2 regions of the Bradyrhizobium sp. KZN70725 genome follow, and region 2 is predicted to be linked to the other one. Evidence: predicted binding sites of a transcription regulator. Region 2 holds the regulator's gene; the other holds the start of a gene.
The links. Region 2 encodes LexA, which represses DNA repair genes until DNA is damaged. Its sites were predicted from a motif close to TGTTCNNNNTGTGTTCNG; they were not measured.
Positions count from the first base shown of each region.

Region 1: a site for LexA is predicted at 2,294-2,311, ahead of recA (recombinase RecA). Genes of this name have one in related genera too.

Region 1 covers NZ_JBUYWT010000031.1:89,055-97,357, reverse strand. Annotated here, with positions in the region: gene ACZBJS_RS26420 (hypothetical protein) at 422-658, opposite strand; gene ACZBJS_RS26415 (hypothetical protein) at 1,011-1,331, shown strand; gene ACZBJS_RS26410 (hypothetical protein) at 1,517-1,684, opposite strand; gene ACZBJS_RS26405 (hypothetical protein) at 1,735-1,935, opposite strand; gene recA (recombinase RecA) at 2,414-3,502, shown strand; gene ACZBJS_RS26395 (hypothetical protein) at 3,730-4,716, shown strand; gene ACZBJS_RS26390 (acyl-CoA thioesterase) at 4,756-5,187, opposite strand; gene gcvP (aminomethyl-transferring glycine dehydrogenase) at 5,365-8,238, opposite strand; gene gcvH (glycine cleavage system protein GcvH) at 8,262-8,303, opposite strand, start outside.
Region 2 covers NZ_JBUYWT010000009.1:60,385-68,687, reverse strand. Annotated here, with positions in the region: gene ACZBJS_RS11125 (SPW repeat domain-containing protein) at 1-126, shown strand, start outside; gene ACZBJS_RS11120 (MFS transporter) at 460-1,788, opposite strand; partial or broken gene ACZBJS_RS11115 (ComEC/Rec2 family competence protein) at 2,218-4,498, shown strand; gene ACZBJS_RS11110 (hypothetical protein) at 4,495-4,722, opposite strand; gene ACZBJS_RS11105 (hypothetical protein) at 4,868-5,296, opposite strand; gene lexA (transcriptional repressor LexA) at 5,553-6,257, opposite strand; gene ACZBJS_RS11095 (molybdopterin molybdotransferase MoeA) at 6,501-7,712, opposite strand; gene ACZBJS_RS11090 (HAD family hydrolase) at 7,739-8,303, opposite strand, start outside.

The DNA.
Region 1 (8,303 bases), on a different contig from region 2:
AGCCAGCGCCGCCACGCTGTCCGCGATTTAGCGAAACTGCTGTCCGTCAGTTAGCGAAACCGCTGTCCCGTTTTTGCGAAATACGCAGAGAGCCCTTCAGCACCTCATTCACGCGACCGGATTCACGTCATATGTCGCAGCGATTCGACGGGAAGGGCCCGTAATGAAAGAGGCCGCCAAGTGAGGCGGCCGCTTTCTCACATGAATATTGCAATCGCAGCGATAGCAATGGGGCACAGCCCCAGCACCACAATGCTCGCTCTAAAAAGCAGGTCACTGGTCATGACACAACCTCTGCGTGAGGTTGGAATCTAACTCGGGATGACCACCAAAACAAAGTGCAGTTTGTGCCACGCTAGGAAATTAATCGTGCGCTAGATGAGAATAGGCCGTCAACTGAGGTGGCCCTACTGAGGTGGCCCTACTCTCCCAGCTCTCTGCGGATTCGGTCGCGGTGCTGAACGTGCAAAACCTGGCATGAGTAGAAGTTATCCAGAAGCTTCTTCGCTTCCGCTAGATCGTGCCCGTGATTGGCAAGGTGCTCGATCAGTCCCTCTTGCTCGGCAATGTGTCGTTCGCCTTGGGCAATATGCCGCTCGGCTTGCTCCAGATGGCGAAGCTGCATCTCGCGGTGCACTATTGTGGAATGGTTCGGCATGGCCGCGCTCCCTTCCTATGCAGGCGGGAGCGCTGTTGGTCTCGTCTCTCAGCCACCGACGCCTACGGGCAAAGCCTTGGCCGGTGATGATGCTATCGTATCACGTTCCGTTGCCCCCGGTTCGTTCTCTCAAGATTAAATTCCCTGATCTCGGTCAAAGGCGGGACGGGGATAGAACATCCGATGGGTCGCCTCGGTAGTCCTACTGAGAACACCGGCCAAGCTACGGTTTCCGTTCGCTTAATCCGAACAAGTACACCCCAAAAATCAAACTAGGATACGGGGACTTAAAGACGGACGGCATGAGTTGGGCGTCTCGCCCAAACAAAAAGACAGGGCTAGGCAGACATTTATGAAGTCGGCGCAGTACGCAGGCTTTATTGATTCAGCGACGGGGCGCTTTGTTAAGCCGGGAATTGTACAGCGCGATGAACCGCCGCCCGAAAGGCGCGAGGAGGAGAAGCGCCGGGACAGTGGCAATGATGGAAATGAACCGCCGGGTCTACATCCATTCGTGCAAGGCCTCTTGAAGGAATTGCCGAAGGCAGGAGAAGTCTGGCCAGAGGACAAACGGAAACTCTGGCTCGATACCGCCGCCAGCATCTTCAAAATGATCTACCGAAGCGAGCCAGCCGGAACAGAAGGGCTTTCTTGGCCGAACAATACGAAATGAAAGAGGCCGCCAACTGAGGCGGCCTTACTCTTGCGTCGGGTGAAGCTTTTTCTTCTCAGCTTCCATTTGCGCGATTGACGCGTTTAATCGCTCCAGCGTGAGGAGATCGAGCAGTTGCGCGGTGAAGCGTCGGAACTGCTCAATGCGCGTGTCCAAATCTTCGCATTTGCTGCACACAAGGTGCCTCACTCGCTGTTGTCTCGATGAGCCTTGATCTCCACGCGGGCGCTGGCGCTGTCGTAGATGGATCGTCGCAGCTCGGCCAACTGCGCGTCCCGCTGGTCTGCGAGCGCTTTTCGTTGATTGCGGAGCCTGTGGCTCTCTTCGATAGCAACCTGAGAACGGGCGAACATTGGATCAATCATCCGCACTTTTAGCGCCGCATCTCAATTCCCGCCCTCTCTTAGGTTAAGTCCGATTTTCTCTCGTCGAGCCCGTATCTGCTTTCCTCTTGTGGAAAGGGCTCGTGGGTTTTGCGACCCGCAAACGTATCCGGCACCGACTCGTTGAGGAGTTTGAGCGAGTGCTGGATTAGCTCGCGTGCGTAAACGGCGAGCTTTTCAAACCACAATTGGTCGGGACGATAGTTGCGCTGTTCGGCCATAGCCGCGCTCCCTGTTATGCAGGCGGGAGCGCTAGCCGGTCTCTCAGCCACCGACGCCTACGGGCAGAGCCTCGGCCGGTGATGAAGGGACAATACACCCGAACGTCTTTGGTTGCTGAGTTATTAAGGAACTCCGTTCACCAACGGAGAACCCCGGTAACACTTCTCCTCTGTGGAGGGAGAACACTTGGCGGACCATAAGTATTGCTATGTGCAGAACATCGGATTGGCGACTCAGTAGTCCTACCGAGAACATCGGCCAACCCTTGGTTGCCACAGGATTAAATCCAAACTAGGCCACTCGAAATTTCAAAGCAGGCCACTAGGGATGGAAACAGGCCAGTACCGGTCTGTTTGAAAGAACATATTGCGAACTTAGAACAAACGTGGTACGAGGTTCCAATCAACAACGCATTCCACCCGATCTCGTCGCCCGTTTTCCCGCTAGCGAATCCCCGCCATAAGGAGCACATCCCAAATGTCCGCCACCGCACTGCGTATCGTCGAAGGATCCTCCATGGACAAGTCCAAGGCCCTCTCAGCCGCGCTCTCCCAGATCGAGCGCCAGTTCGGCAAGGGCTCGGTGATGAAGCTCGGCAAGAACGACCGTTCGATGGATGTCGAGACGGTGTCGTCGGGGTCGCTCGGGCTCGATATTGCGCTCGGCGTTGGCGGTCTGCCGAAGGGACGCGTCGTCGAAATCTACGGGCCGGAATCCTCGGGCAAGACCACGCTGGCGCTGCACACCGTGGCGGAAGGCCAGAAGAAGGGCGGCATCTGCGCCTTCATCGACGCTGAACACGCGCTCGACCCGGTCTATGCGCGCAAGCTCGGCGTCAACATCGACGAGCTCTTGATCTCGCAGCCGGACACCGGCGAGCAGGCGCTGGAGATTTGCGACACGCTGGTGCGCTCCGGCGCGGTCGACGTGCTGGTGGTCGATTCGGTTGCAGCGCTGGTGCCGAAGGCCGAGCTCGAGGGCGAGATGGGCGATGCGCTACCGGGTCTGCAGGCCCGCCTGATGAGCCAGGCGCTGCGCAAGCTGACCGCCTCGATCAACAAGTCCCACACCATGGTAATCTTCATCAACCAGATCCGCATGAAGATCGGCGTGATGTACGGCTCGCCGGAGACCACCACCGGCGGCAACGCGCTGAAGTTTTATGCCTCGGTTCGTCTCGACATCCGCCGCATCGGCGCTATCAAGGAGCGCGACGAAGTCGTCGGCAACACCACCCGCGTCAAGGTGGTGAAGAACAAGCTGGCGCCGCCCTTCAAGCAGGTCGAGTTCGACATCATGTATGGCGAGGGCGTCTCCAAGATGGGCGAGATCCTCGACCTCGGCGTCAAGGCCGGCATCGTCGAGAAGTCCGGCGCCTGGTTCTCCTATGACAGCCAGCGGCTCGGCCAGGGTCGCGAGAATTCCAAGGCATTCCTGAAGTCGAATCCCGACATCACCGCCAAGATCGAAGCCGCGATCCGGCAGAACTCCGGCCTGATCTCCGAGCAGATCCTCGCCGGCACGCCCGAACGCGACGCCGAGGGCGAGGAGCCGACGGAGGAGTAAGTCTCCGGCATGATCCGGAAAAGTGCGAAGCGGTTTTCCCTCGCGACAAACGCGAAGCGTTTGTCCGGAGATCATGCTCAAATCATCACATGACTTCGCTGCAAGCGGGCGCTGAGGACGTTGAGTTGCCGACGTCTTCGGCGCCCGTTTGGTTTTGTGTGTCTTTTGTAAAGCAGTTGATCCTCAGCTTGCGGTGCTGATGCCATCGCGCGTAGCCGGAGAGCATCGTGACAAGTCTGATCCTGGCGACAAGTGAACTCGCGAGCTATCGCCTGAGGCAGGCGGGAAGGGCGGACATCGTCGTCGGGTTGAGGCCGCGCTTCGTTTGGGGGAAAATGCCCTCGTCGGATGACCTCACGACCCTGCTGGAACCGCGTTCCGCAAAGCATGTCGATTTCGACACGCACTGGCTCGACTTCGCCAGTTCAAGATGGACCGGCTCGATCGGTCGGGACATTGGGCTTGTCGAGTTGTGCGAGCGTTGCGATAGCGTCGAGCTATGGGCTGATCCCCAGCCGAATGACCAGTTGGTGCTGGCCTGGTTGCTCGACGTGCTCCGCCCGCACCGCCACATCGTAGCGAAGCTCAAGCTGGTCCAGACCGATGTCGAGATCGGCAGGTACCGAGGCGAGAGCTTGGCGAAATGGCGATTGCCTGCACTTGCGGTGACCGATGATCGGCTGGAATTGGCCGGTCGCGCCTGGAATGCCTATCGCGCTCCGACGCCCGAGCCCTGTTTCGACCTTCTCATGCAGGATCTGTCGGCCATCCCGCAGCTCCGCGCGGCGCTGATTGCGTTGCTGGAGGAGCTACCCGGGCAAGACACCGGCCTCGGCGCGTCCGAACTGCGAATGCTGGATCTCGTCGCCGACGGCGAGACAAGCCCACAGGTCCTTTCAAACGAGCTGAACCGGGAACGCGGCGTGTTCGATTTTCAGGAAGCGGAGCTGATCCTGGACCGGCTCGCCTATTGTCCATCACCGGTTCTGACCGGATTCCCCGCGGAGATCGAAGCGCCCGACGATCTGAAGGCCCGAAACAACCGACTCCTGCACAGTCGGCTGTCGCTCACCGATTTCGGCCAGGAAGTGTCGGATCGCGAGCTCGACTTCAGCCAGTACAACACGATCCATCGCTGGTGGGGCGGCACCGAACTGACCAATGAGCGGCTGTGGCGCTGGGACGCCGAGAGCCGCACTCTCGTCGCTCCGTAAGGCTTGTTCGAGCGACGCCAGCACGCGACGTTCTGATCTCTACGCCAGCGCCTTTTCCCGGCTCGCGATCAGCGCCCGCAAATCCTCGGTCACCGCGACCGATTGATGGGTCTTCTGGTCGGTCGCGACCCAGATGATCTCGCCGGTGGCGCGCAGGTCATCGGAGCCTTTGGCGAAGATCGCGAGCGCAAGATTGATCGAGGAGCGGCCGATCTTGGCGACCCGGACGCAGACCTCGATGTCCTCGTCGAACCGGATCGGAGCCTTGTACTCGACGACCGATTTCACGGTGTGGAAGTCGATGCCGGTCCGCGCCACCTCGCCGAGATAGTCGTAGCCGAGCGCGCGGAAATATTCGGTGATGGCGGTGTCGAAATAGGTGAGGTAGTGGGCGTTGAACACCACGGCCTGCGCGTCGACCTCCGAATAGCGGACGCGAAACGGGAAATGGAACCAGAATTCCTCGCGCATGTTTCCTCCTGCCGCGGGCGGGCCAGTCCGTCATTCCGGGGCGCGACGAAGTCGCGAATCCGGAATCCGGAAGTCGTGGATCGAGATTCCGGGTTCTCGCTTCGCGAGCCCCGGAATGACACCGAGTGAATCACGCGTCAGAGACGCAGCACGACGTAGCTGCAACAATGGTGCGCTTTACTCCGCCGCCTGCGCGTAATCCTCGACCGGCGGGCACGAGCACACCAGGTTGCGGTCGCCGTAGACGTTGTCGACGCGGCCGACCGGGCTCCAGTATTTGTCGGACCGTGACACGCCCTCCGGGAAGCAGCCTTCGGCGCGGGTGTAGGCCCGGTTCCAGGCATCGTCGGCGATGTCGTGTACGGTATGCGGCGCGTGGCGCAGCGGCGAGGCCTCGACCTTCCAGCGGCCCTTCTCGATCTCCGCGATTTCGTCGCGGATCGCGATCATGGCGTCGCAGAACCGGTCGATCTCGAACTTCGATTCCGATTCCGTCGGTTCGATCATCAGCGTGCCCGCCACCGGGAAGCTCATGGTCGGCGCGTGGAAGCCGTAGTCGATCAGGCGTTTTGCGATGTCGTCGACGGTGACGCCGCTGGTCGTCTTCAGCGGCCGCGGATCGACGATGCACTCATGCGCAACGCGGCCGCGCTCGTTGCGGTACAGCACCGGAAAGTGCGGCTGCAGCCGTGCGGCGATGTAGTTGGCGTTGAGGATCGCGATCTCGGTGGCGCGCGTCAGGCCTTCGCCGCCCATCATCAGGATGTAGATGTAGGAGATGGTCAGGATCGACGCCGAGCCGAACGGCGCAGCCGATACCGCGCCGATGGCGTGCGCCGTCGCTCCGTCGGTTGCGGGATGGCCCGGCAGATAGGGCGCAAGATGCGCCTTCACGCCGATCGGGCCCATGCCGGGGCCGCCGCCGCCATGCGGAATGCAGAAGGTCTTGTGCAAATTGAGATGGCTGACATCGGCGCCGTAGTCGCCGGGCCGCGACAGTCCGACCTGCGCGTTCATGTTGGCGCCGTCGAGATAGACCTGGCCGCCATGGGCATGCACGATGTCGCAGATCTCGCGGATATGCTCCTCGAACACGCCGTGGGTCGACGGATAGGTGATCATGACCGCGGCAAGGTTGGCGGAGTGCTTCTCCGCCTTGGCGCGAAGATCATTGACGTCGACGTCGCCGCGAGCATCGCACGCGACGACCACGACCTCCATGCCGACCATCGCAGCCGAGGCCGGATTGGTGCCGTGCGCGGAGGAGGGGATCAGGCACACCTTGCGGTGCGGCTCGCCGCGCGCGAGGTGATAGCCGCGGATCGCCAGCAGCCCGGCATATTCGCCCTGCGCGCCGGAATTCGGCTGCAGCGAGACTGCGTCATAGCCGGTGATGTCGCACAGCCATTGCTCCAGCCGCTTGAACAGCGCGTGATAGCCCTTGGCCTGATCCGCCGGCGCGAACGGATGCAGATTGCTGAACGCCGGCCAGGTCAGCGGGATCATTTCGGTGGTGGCGTTGAGCTTCATCGTGCAGGAGCCGAGCGGGATCATCGCGCGGTCGAGCGCGAGGTCACGATCGCTGAGCTTGCGCATGTAGCGCAGCAGCTCGGTCTCGGAACGATGCGTATTGAACACCGGATGGCTGAGGAAGGCGCTGGTGCGCCGCAGCTCCTTCGGCAGCGCCTCGTGCGCACCGGCCTCGATCTCGGCATAGCTGAGCTTGCCGCCGAACACGCGCCACACCGCCTCGACCGTCTCCGGCGTCGAGGTCTCGTCGAGCGCGATGCCGAGCGTGGTCGCGCCGATGCGCAGATTGATCCGCTCCGCCTGCGCGCGGGTGACGAGCTCGATCTGCTTGCTACCTGTCTCGACGGTCACGGTATCGAAGAACGCTTCGGTGGTCGGCGCAAAGCCGAGCTTGCGCAGGCCGGCGGCAAGCACGGTGGCGCGGCGATGCACGCTGCGTGCGATATGGGTCAGGCCCTCGGGACCGTGATAGACCGCATACATCGAGGCGATCACGGCGAGCAGCACCTGCGCGGTGCAGATGTTCGAGGTCGCCTTCTCGCGGCGGATATGCTGCTCGCGGGTCTGCAGCGCGAGGCGATAGGCGGGCTGCCCACGCGAATCCACCGAGAGGCCGACGATGCGGCCGGGCAGCGAGCGCTTCAGCGTGTCGCGCACCGCCATATAGGCGGCGTGCGGTCCGCCATACCCCATCGGCACGCCGAACCGCTGCGCCGAACCGATCGCGATGTCGGCGCCGAGCTCGCCGGGCGAGGCGAGCAGCGTCAGCGACAGCAGGTCCGCCGCGACGATCGCAAGCGCGCCCTTGGCGCGCAGCGACGCGATGGCAGGCTTGAGGTCGCGTACTGCGCCCGACGTTCCCGGATATTGCAGCAGCGCGCCGAGCACATCGGCGTTGTCGAGCTCGGTCAGGGGATCGCCGACCACCAGCGCCCAGCCCAGCGGCGCGGCGCGCGTGCGCATCACCGCCACCGTCTGCGGATGCACCTCCTTGTCGACGAAGAACACCTTCGCCTTGACCTGCGAGTGGCGCTCGGCGAGCGCCATCGCTTCCGCCGCTGCCGTCGCTTCGTCGAGCAGCGAGGCGTTGGCGACGTCGAGCCCGGTGAGATCGCAGATCATGGTCTGGAAGTTGAACAGGGCCTCGAGCCGGCCCTGGCTGATCTCCGGCTGGTACGGCGTATAGGCGGTGTACCAGGCCGGGTTCTCCAGAATGTTGCGCTGGATCACCGCGGGCAGGATGGTGCCGGAATAGCCCTGGCCGATCAGCGAGGTGAACATCTGGTTCTGCGCGGCGAGCTCGCTCATATGCGCGAGCGCCTCGGTCTCGCTCAGCGCCCGGCCGAGATCGAGCGGCGCCTTCTGCCGGATCGACGCCGGCAGCGTCTCGTTCATCAGCGCCTGCAGGCTCGCGGCGCCGACCGTCTCCAGCATCGCGTTGACGTCGCGCGGCGACGGTCCGATGTGGCGGCGGACGAAATCGGTGGCGGCTTCGTTGATCGGCTTGAAGGGCGCGTTCATGACGTGATCCTCGGAGTGATCCTTTAGGCGGTGTGCGCGGCGTAGGCGGCCTCGTCCATCAGGCC
Region 2 (8,303 bases):
GGATCGGTCACGACGAGCAGCGTGCTCGCCGGGGTCGTGGTGATCGTGCTCGCGTGCTGGGAGCTGACGATGGATCGTGATTTCGCCACCTGGTGGCACGATCGCTGGCATCACCGAGCTGGCTGAGAGGAAGCTGACTGAGACGCTGGCCTGACCGCCAACCAAAGGCGGCCGGAGCGGGGATTTGCGTGGCGCGGGATCCCCTCCATGCCGCTCCGACGTAACGCGGATGCAGGTTCTGCAGAGACATCTCGCCAGAGACGGCGGGTGTGGGACGATTCAGAAGCGTCGTCCCGCACTCGCTGGACGGCGGCCATGGCGCCTGCTGCAGGGTGAGAGCGCTTTCGAGCGACGTGGATAGCGGCTCGCGTAAGGAAAACGCGTCGAGACAAGCTTCGAGAGTCCCGTTCCGATCCCGTCGGAACGGAGCTGTAGTCGCCCGTCAGCAAGGCGACTCCGTCACGATGCGGCTTTCGCCTCGATCTGCTCCCAAATTCTGGTCTTGCGTGTTTCGGGCATGATGAAAACGGCGATCACGAAGCACACCGCGGGAACGACAATCGGGTAGATCAGCGCATAGCCGATGCTGCCGGTCGCCGCGAAGGCGGCTGATGTGATGAACGGCACCAATCCGCCGCCCCAACCATTGCCGATATGATACGGCACCGAGACCGAGGTGTACCTGATCCTGGCCGGGAAAAACTCCGCCAGGAACGCGCCGACCGGCCCGTACACCATCCCGACGTAGCAGACGAGGATGAAGATGATGAAGACGGCGACCGGATAGTTGATGTGTCCCGGTTGCGTGACCATGCCGAGCCACAGATACAGCGGATAGTAGGTGATCGCGGCAAGCAGCATTCCTCCGAGGATCACGGACTTGCGGCCGATCTGATCCGACAGCCAACCAAAGAAGATCAGGCTCGGCGTTGCGATCAACAATGCGGCTCCCACGATGTAGGCCGAGGTAACCGCATCGACCTTGGAGACCTGCTGCAGGAAGTACAGTGCCCAGAATTGACCACTGTACCAGACCACGCCCTGTCCAATCAGGACGACGATAGCGATCAGGATGTACTTGATGTTGGCGCTGAGGAAGGCTTCCCGCCAGGGATTCCTGGTCATCTGTCCCTGTGCCTTGATCTCCTGGAAAATCGGCGTCTCCTGGAGTTGCAGGCGGATGTAGATGGCGATGGCCACCAGCACGAACGAGACCAGGAACGGTACGCGCCACGCCCATTCGTCAAAGGCCTGATTGCCGGCCCAGGTTCGGGTCAGAACGATCACCGCCAGCGACACCACGATCCCGAGCGTCGGCGAGGTTTGTAGCCAGCCCGTGTAGTAGCCGCGGCTGTCGTCCGGAACATGCTCGGCGACGTAGGTGATGGCGCCGCCATATTCGCCGCCCAGGCAGAGACCCTGGATCATCCGCAAGCCGAACAGAACGAATGCGGCCGTCAGGCCGATCGACTGATAAGTTGGGATCAGTCCGATCGCTCCCGTTCCCAGGCCCATTCCGCTCAGCGTAATGAGGAATGTATATTTGCGGCCGACCCGATCGCCCATCCATCCGAACAGGAAGGCCCCCAGCGGGCGGATCAGGAATCCCGCAGTGAACAGCGCGATCGTGCTCAGCAGGGCTGCGACGGGGTGGGATTGCTCAAAGAACTTGACCGACAGAACGGCGGCCAGGCTGCCAAAAATATAAAAGTCGTACCATTCAATGATGTTTCCCACTGACGCAGCGACAATCACGCGGCGAAAATCGCTTGGTACTTGAATTGCCATGTGCTGCTCCTCTCAAAAGCAAACGCTACTCCTCGCGTTTTTCAGCGATCTATCCGCTCGCGGAGTGCGCGTGGTGCACGGCGTTACAGGCGAGATTTGCGCGTTCGTCCGCAACGCCTGATCTCAGGGGAGTTGTGGCCACCTGAGAGGAGCTCCAGCGGCCTTCAAGTGCCGCGAGCCGTCACTGCCTCATCCCTGTCTATTTGGGAGTGGAGGCATCAGGACAGTCTATTCCTAATGTGATCGGTATCTTAGTGAGACTTTCGGCTCGATCGATTTGACGCAGGCGGCAGCTGTGGCGCGGCGCGAGCTAGGCAAGGCGCAGGACGATCCAGGTACCCCGGGCGTTCCCGGTCCGTATTCTGCATCCGTTCCGCTGGGCGACGGGGCCATCCGCTAGCCTGCCGCCCGGCAGGGATCGCAGGCGGAATGGCGGAGCAGGGCACGACGCCGGGCGGCAAACGCGGCTACGCGGGGACGTGGCCGCCGCGCACGGCTGCGCCGGTCGGCGGCTTTCTCCCGGGCGCGCGCCGGGATCTGGAAGCCTCTCGTCGAGACATTGCGGCAATGGGCGCGCGCGGAGGCGGGGGCGGGCCGCCTGTTGCCCTGGGTGCCGGTGGCGTTCGGCACCGGCATCGCGTTCTATTTCGCGGCCGAGCACGAGCCGGTGCTGTCGGTCGCGGCCACCGCCGCAATCCTGCTCTGCCTGCTGGCGCTGCTGCTGCGGCGGCGCAGCGTGTTTCCCGTCATCGTGATGCTGGCCGCGGTCGCCGCGGGCTTTGCGACGGCGACCTGGAAGACGGCGCGCGTCGCTCACACGGTGCTGGCGCGGCCGATGTTCTCGGTGGCGCTGACCGGCTTCGTCGAGACGCGCGACATCCGCGAGAAGACCGATCGTTTCGTGCTGCGTGTGGTTTCGATGGAGAGCCCGCGCGACATGACGAAGCTCGATCGGGTCCGGCTCTCGGTGAAGAAGGGCACCGCGCCCGATGTCGGCAGCTTCGTTGAATTGAAGGCACGGCTGATGCCGCCGCTCGGGCCACAGCGCCCGGGCTCCTATGATTTCGGCCGCGACCTGTATTTCCAGGGCATCGGCGCCTCCGGCTTCGTGATGGGCGCCGTCAAGACCAGGGAGCCGCCTGCGACCGGCGGCTTTGCGCTGCGCTACGCCGCCTTCATGCAGGGCCTGCGCGACACCATCGACGCGCGGATTCGCACCACGCTCGACGGCGACCAGCGCGCGATCGCGACCGCCTTGCTCACCGGCCGGCGCGATGCGATCTCGTCGCCGGTCAACGATGCGATGTTCATCTCGGGACTCGGCCACGTGCTGTCGATCTCCGGCTACCACATGGCCGTGGTCGCCGGCGTCGTGTTTTTCGCGGTGCGCGCGCTGCTCGCGCTGTTTCCGGCGCTGACGGCGGCGCATCCGATCAAGAAATGGGCGGCGGCGGCCGCGCTGGTCGCCGCCGCATTCTATCTTCTGCTGTCGGGCGCGGAGGTCGCGACCCAGCGGTCATTCTTCATGACCGCCGTGGTGCTGCTCGCCGTGATCGTCGACCGCCGGGCCATCACCTTTCGCACGCTGGCGGTGGCAGCGCTGATCGTGCTCGCGATCGCGCCGGAGGCGCTGGTGCATTCCAGTTTCCAGATGTCGTTCGCCGCGACGCTCGGGCTGGTGGCGCTGGTGCAGATCGGGCTGCCGAACCTGCTGGCGTCGCCCGACCATTCGGCGACCGCGCGCGTCGCGCTGTGGGGCGGGCGCGAGCTCACGATGCTGATGCTGGCCTCGCTGGTGGCGGGGCTGGGGACGACGCCCTATGCCGCATTCCATTTCCACCGCGTGACGCCCTACGGGCTGCTCGCCAACCTCGCGGCGATGCCGGTGGTCTCGGCGGTCGTGATGCCGGCCGGCCTGCTGGGGCTCGTCGCCATGCCGTTCGGCTTCGACGGCGTGTTCTGGGCGATCATGGGTCTTGGCATCGACTGGATGATCCTGGTGACGCAATGGGGCGCCGCACTCCCGGGCGCGGTCGGCCGCATGGCGGCGTTCGGCATCGGGCCGCTGATCGCAGCGAGCGCCGGCATCATCCTGCTCGGGCTGCTGCGCACGCCGCTGCGCTGGTCAGGTGCGGTGCTGCTGCTGGTGGCCTCGGTCTGGGCGCTCAGGGTGCCGCAGCCGGACGTGCTGATCTCGGGCGACGGCCGCAATGTCGCGGTGCGTGGCGGTGATGGACGGCTGCATCTAATGCACAGCGCCAAGGATGCATTTTTGGTCAAGGAGTGGCTGGCGGCGGACGCCGACGCGCGCACCGCCACCGATGCGTCGCTCGGCGAGGGCGTCTCCTGCGATGCCAGCGGCTGCGTGACCCAGGGACCCGGCGGCGCCTTCGTCGCGCTGGCGACCCGGCCGGAGGCCCTAGTGGACGACTGCGAGCGCGCAGGCCTGATCGTGACGGCGCGGCCGGCGCCGCAGGGCTGCGCGGCATCGGTGATCGATGCCGAGCGGCTGCGCCGCCACGGCGCGCTGGTGCTGCGACGGAGCAGGGACGGCTACGTCGTCGATGCGGTCAAGCCCGGCGGGATCGACCGGCCGTGGTCGCCGGCGGTTCCCGGCGACGGCGAGAGCGAGACGACGCTACGCGCCCCCGCGCCGCGGCCTGCGGTGGATGCGACGCCGGCCGAGACCGATCTGCAGGGCGATGATTAGCCGTGGTCCGGCAAGGGCGCGCTCGGCAGCTCGAACAGGCCGAGATGGTATTCGTCGGAGTCGGGGCCGGCGTCGGGCTTCTTGACGAGAGTGAAGGAAGCCTCGGGAAATTGCTCCCAGACTTTCAGGTCGTCGGCCGTTACCGTCAGCCAACCGAACCGGAACATGTAGCGGCCCGGTTCCGTGACGCGTCCAGCCTTTTGCCATGTGACCTTATCGACCACCGCGCACGTCCTCGGTACCCGATGATGCGCCAAGGTGCCGGCCGACGCAAATCTCCTTCTGCGCCCCGGAAGCGGGAGTCCGGGGTCGCCCGAAATTGCTTAGGTCATCCGCCGCCGAACAGCTCATTCCACGGCGACGATGCGCTCAACCCAAAAACAGCGTTGCGAATGCGGAAGGCCGCCGCTCCACAACCTTCGGCTTCTGCTCGACCGGCGGATGCAGCGCCGGCAATTGCAGCACGCTGACGCGCTGTCCCTCGACCAGCTGGGTCACCAGCACATGGCTGCCGTCGGGGAATTCGACCGCATCATGATGCCGATCGGGCACGTCGGGCTCGACTTCGTTGAATACGCCGACGCGATAGTTCAGCGTCTTGGTCCAGATCCAGCGGCTGTCGTAGCGAACGTTCTCGGCGAAAGCGAGCTCGGTGCCCGGCAGCATGCAGACCGCGACAGTGGGGTCATTCTCCGAAGCAAAGCCGCGGGTCGACGTGCCGCGGAACGTCGTCGTGATCAGCGTCTCTCCGACAATGGCGGGGCGCGATGCCACGGCGTGCAGACTATAGTCACACATCGGATGGCTCCTCATTTCGAGGTAGCGACCCGTGCCTCTCCTTGAGGCATTAGGGCCTCTACCAGAGTGGACGATAGCGAACGAGCGTCTGCTCGTTTCTGGGCGATTGTACGACTGGTCCGAGATCGCTCCGATCACAAACACGCGACGCTGCGCGAGAGGTATCGGAGCGCATCGGGCAGGCCGTACGCTACACTATCATGCAAGGAACGATCCGACGTGTTGCTCGTTCCCGGCCGCCGCAAGTATTTGCAATTCAGTATTTGCGATAAAGGCCGATCAGCTTGCCCTGGATGCGGACCCGGTTCGGCGGCAGGATGCGCACTTCATAGGCGGTGTTGGCCGGCTCGAGCGCGATCGATGCGCCGCGGCGGCGGAAGCGCTTCAGGGTCGCTTCCTCCTCGTCGATCAGCGCCACCACGATGTCGCCGGTATTGGCGACGTCGTTGCGCTGGATCAGCGCCATGTCGCCGTCGAGGATGCCGGCATCGACCATCGAGTCGCCGCGTACCTCGAGCGCGTAGTGCTCGCCGGCGCCGAGCATGTCGGGCGGCACGCTGATGGTGTGGCTGCGGGTCTGCAGCGCCTCGATCGGCGTACCGGCGGCGATCCGGCCCATCACGGGGACCGCGACCGGACGGTTGCCGTCGTCCTCGGCAATCGGCGGCGTGCTGGCGCGCCGGCCGAGGGTGCCTTCGATGACGCTGGGCGTGAAGCCGCGGCGACCGTTGCCGCCGCCGGCCGAGAGTTCGGGCAGCTTGATGACCTCGATGGCGCGGGCGCGGTTCGGCAGACGGCGGATGAAGCCGCGCTCCTCCAGCGCAGTGATCAGGCGGTGGATACCGGACTTCGAGCGCAGGTCGAGCGCATCCTTCATCTCGTCGAAGGAGGGCGGTACGCCGGCCTCTTTCAGACGTTCATTGATGAAACGCAGTAGTTCGTACTGTTTGCGCGTGAGCATCTCGAGTATTCCCCCGGTTGATAGCGTCGTTCGATTCCGAGACTCTTCTGGTGGGGCCTGCAGGCCGGGCCTGACCTCAGGAGCATGTGCTCGATGCACCTGCTTCCATGCAGCTTCCCGAATGTAGACACCAGCACTCGAAACAAATCATGAACGGACACTATATGTTCGATATGTGTTCCGCAACCACTTAATTTCCGGTGAACGTGTCGGGCAACGCACAATCGGCGGGGCGCGAAAACCCTATTCGGGCAGTGTCAGGATCTCGCATTCGCTGCCTTCGACGGCCGCCGCCGCGAACGGCGGGCGCACGAGAAGTGCCCGTGCCGCAGCGAGATTCCCGAGCAACGACGAGTCCTGCTGCGTCACCGGCGTTGCGATCAACGTGCCGTCCTCGCGCGCTTCGAGCCGTGCACGCAGATAGTCCTCGCGCTGGTCGTTGGCGGCGAGGTCGCGGCCGAGCAGGGCGCTCGTGCGGCGATGATGAATCACTTTCCGGCCGCTCAGCGCCCGAATCAACGGCACCAGGAACAGGAAGGCGCAGACATAGGACGACACCGGATTGCCGGGCAGGCCGATCACCCTCATCGCGCCGAGCCGGCCATGCATCATCGGCTTGCCGGGCCGCATCGCAATCCGCCAGAACGTCATGTCGACGCCCTCGGCTTCCAGCGACCGCTTGACGAGATCGTGGTCGCCGACCGAGGCGCCGCCTGTCGTGATCAGGACATCGGCACCGGCCTCGCGCGCCCGGCGGATGCCCGCCGTGGTCGCCTCCACCGTGTCGGCGGCAACGCCGAGGTCGACGGTCTCGGCGCCCTCGGCGCGCGCCAGCGCCCGCAGCGCGTAGCCGTTGGAATAGACGATCTGGCCGGGGCCGGGCTGCGAGCCCGGCATCACCAGCTCGTCGCCGGTCGCCAGCACCGCGACCTTCGGGCGGCGGCGCACCGCAAGTCCCGGATAGTTCATGGCGGCCGCCAGCGACAGCGCGCGGTCGGACAGGCGGCTGCCGCCGGCGAGCAGCACCTCGCCCTCACGGAAGTCGACCCCAGCCGGGCGGATGTGCCGCCCGACGCTGGCGGCCTCCGTGATCGTGATGTGGTCGCCGTCGACGGCGGTGTCCTCCTGGATGATCACCGCGTCGGCGCCATTGGGGATCACGCCGCCGGTGAAGATCCGCACCGCCTCGCCGGCGCCGACCGTCCGGTCGAACGGCCGGCCGGCGGCGACTTCGCCGATCACCTTGAGCCGGGCCTTTAGATCAGCCGCATCGGCGGCGCGCACCGCATAGCCGTCCATCGCCGACATCGGCTGCGGCGGCTGGGTGCGGAGCGCCGCGAGGTCGTGCGCAAGCGTGCGGTGGTAGGCGGCATCGAGCGCGACCATCTCCTCCGGCAGCGGTTCGGCGCCGGCGAGGACGGCGGACAGGGCATCGGCAACCGGCATCAGGGCCACGCTCAGAGTTCCTCAATTCCTAATCTTCAAATTCCAAGTGCGGTCAAAGCCCTTGCCACGTCATCCGTCGATGTCACGTGGATAGCATAAAGGCCGCGGGCCCGCGCACCTTCGATATTGGCGGCCAGGTCGTCGAAAAACAGGATCCGCGACGCCGGCACGCCGATGGCTTTTACCACATGATCATAGGCCTCGGCGTCGGGTTTGCGGAAGCCGATGCTCGAGGACAGGAAGACGTTGCGGAAATGGCTGAGCAGCTCGGCATGGGTGACCGAGAAATGCGCGACATGGGCCGGATTGGTGTTGGAGAAGGCGTAGAGCGGCATCCGCTTGGCGGCCGCCGCGAGCAGCGGGGCGATGCCCGGCATCTCGCCGGTGAAGATCGCATTCCAGCCTTCGAGGAACTGGGCGTCCGTGATGTTGATGCCGAGCGTCCGGCGCAGATTCTCGAAGAATGCCGCGTCGTCGATCCGGCCGATCTCATGATGCTTGAAACTGTCGTCGACGACAAAGCGCGTGGCGAGCTCGGCGGGCGCACACCCGGCATGCTGCGCCCAGTGCGCCATCACCTTGTCAAAGTTGATGTCGAGC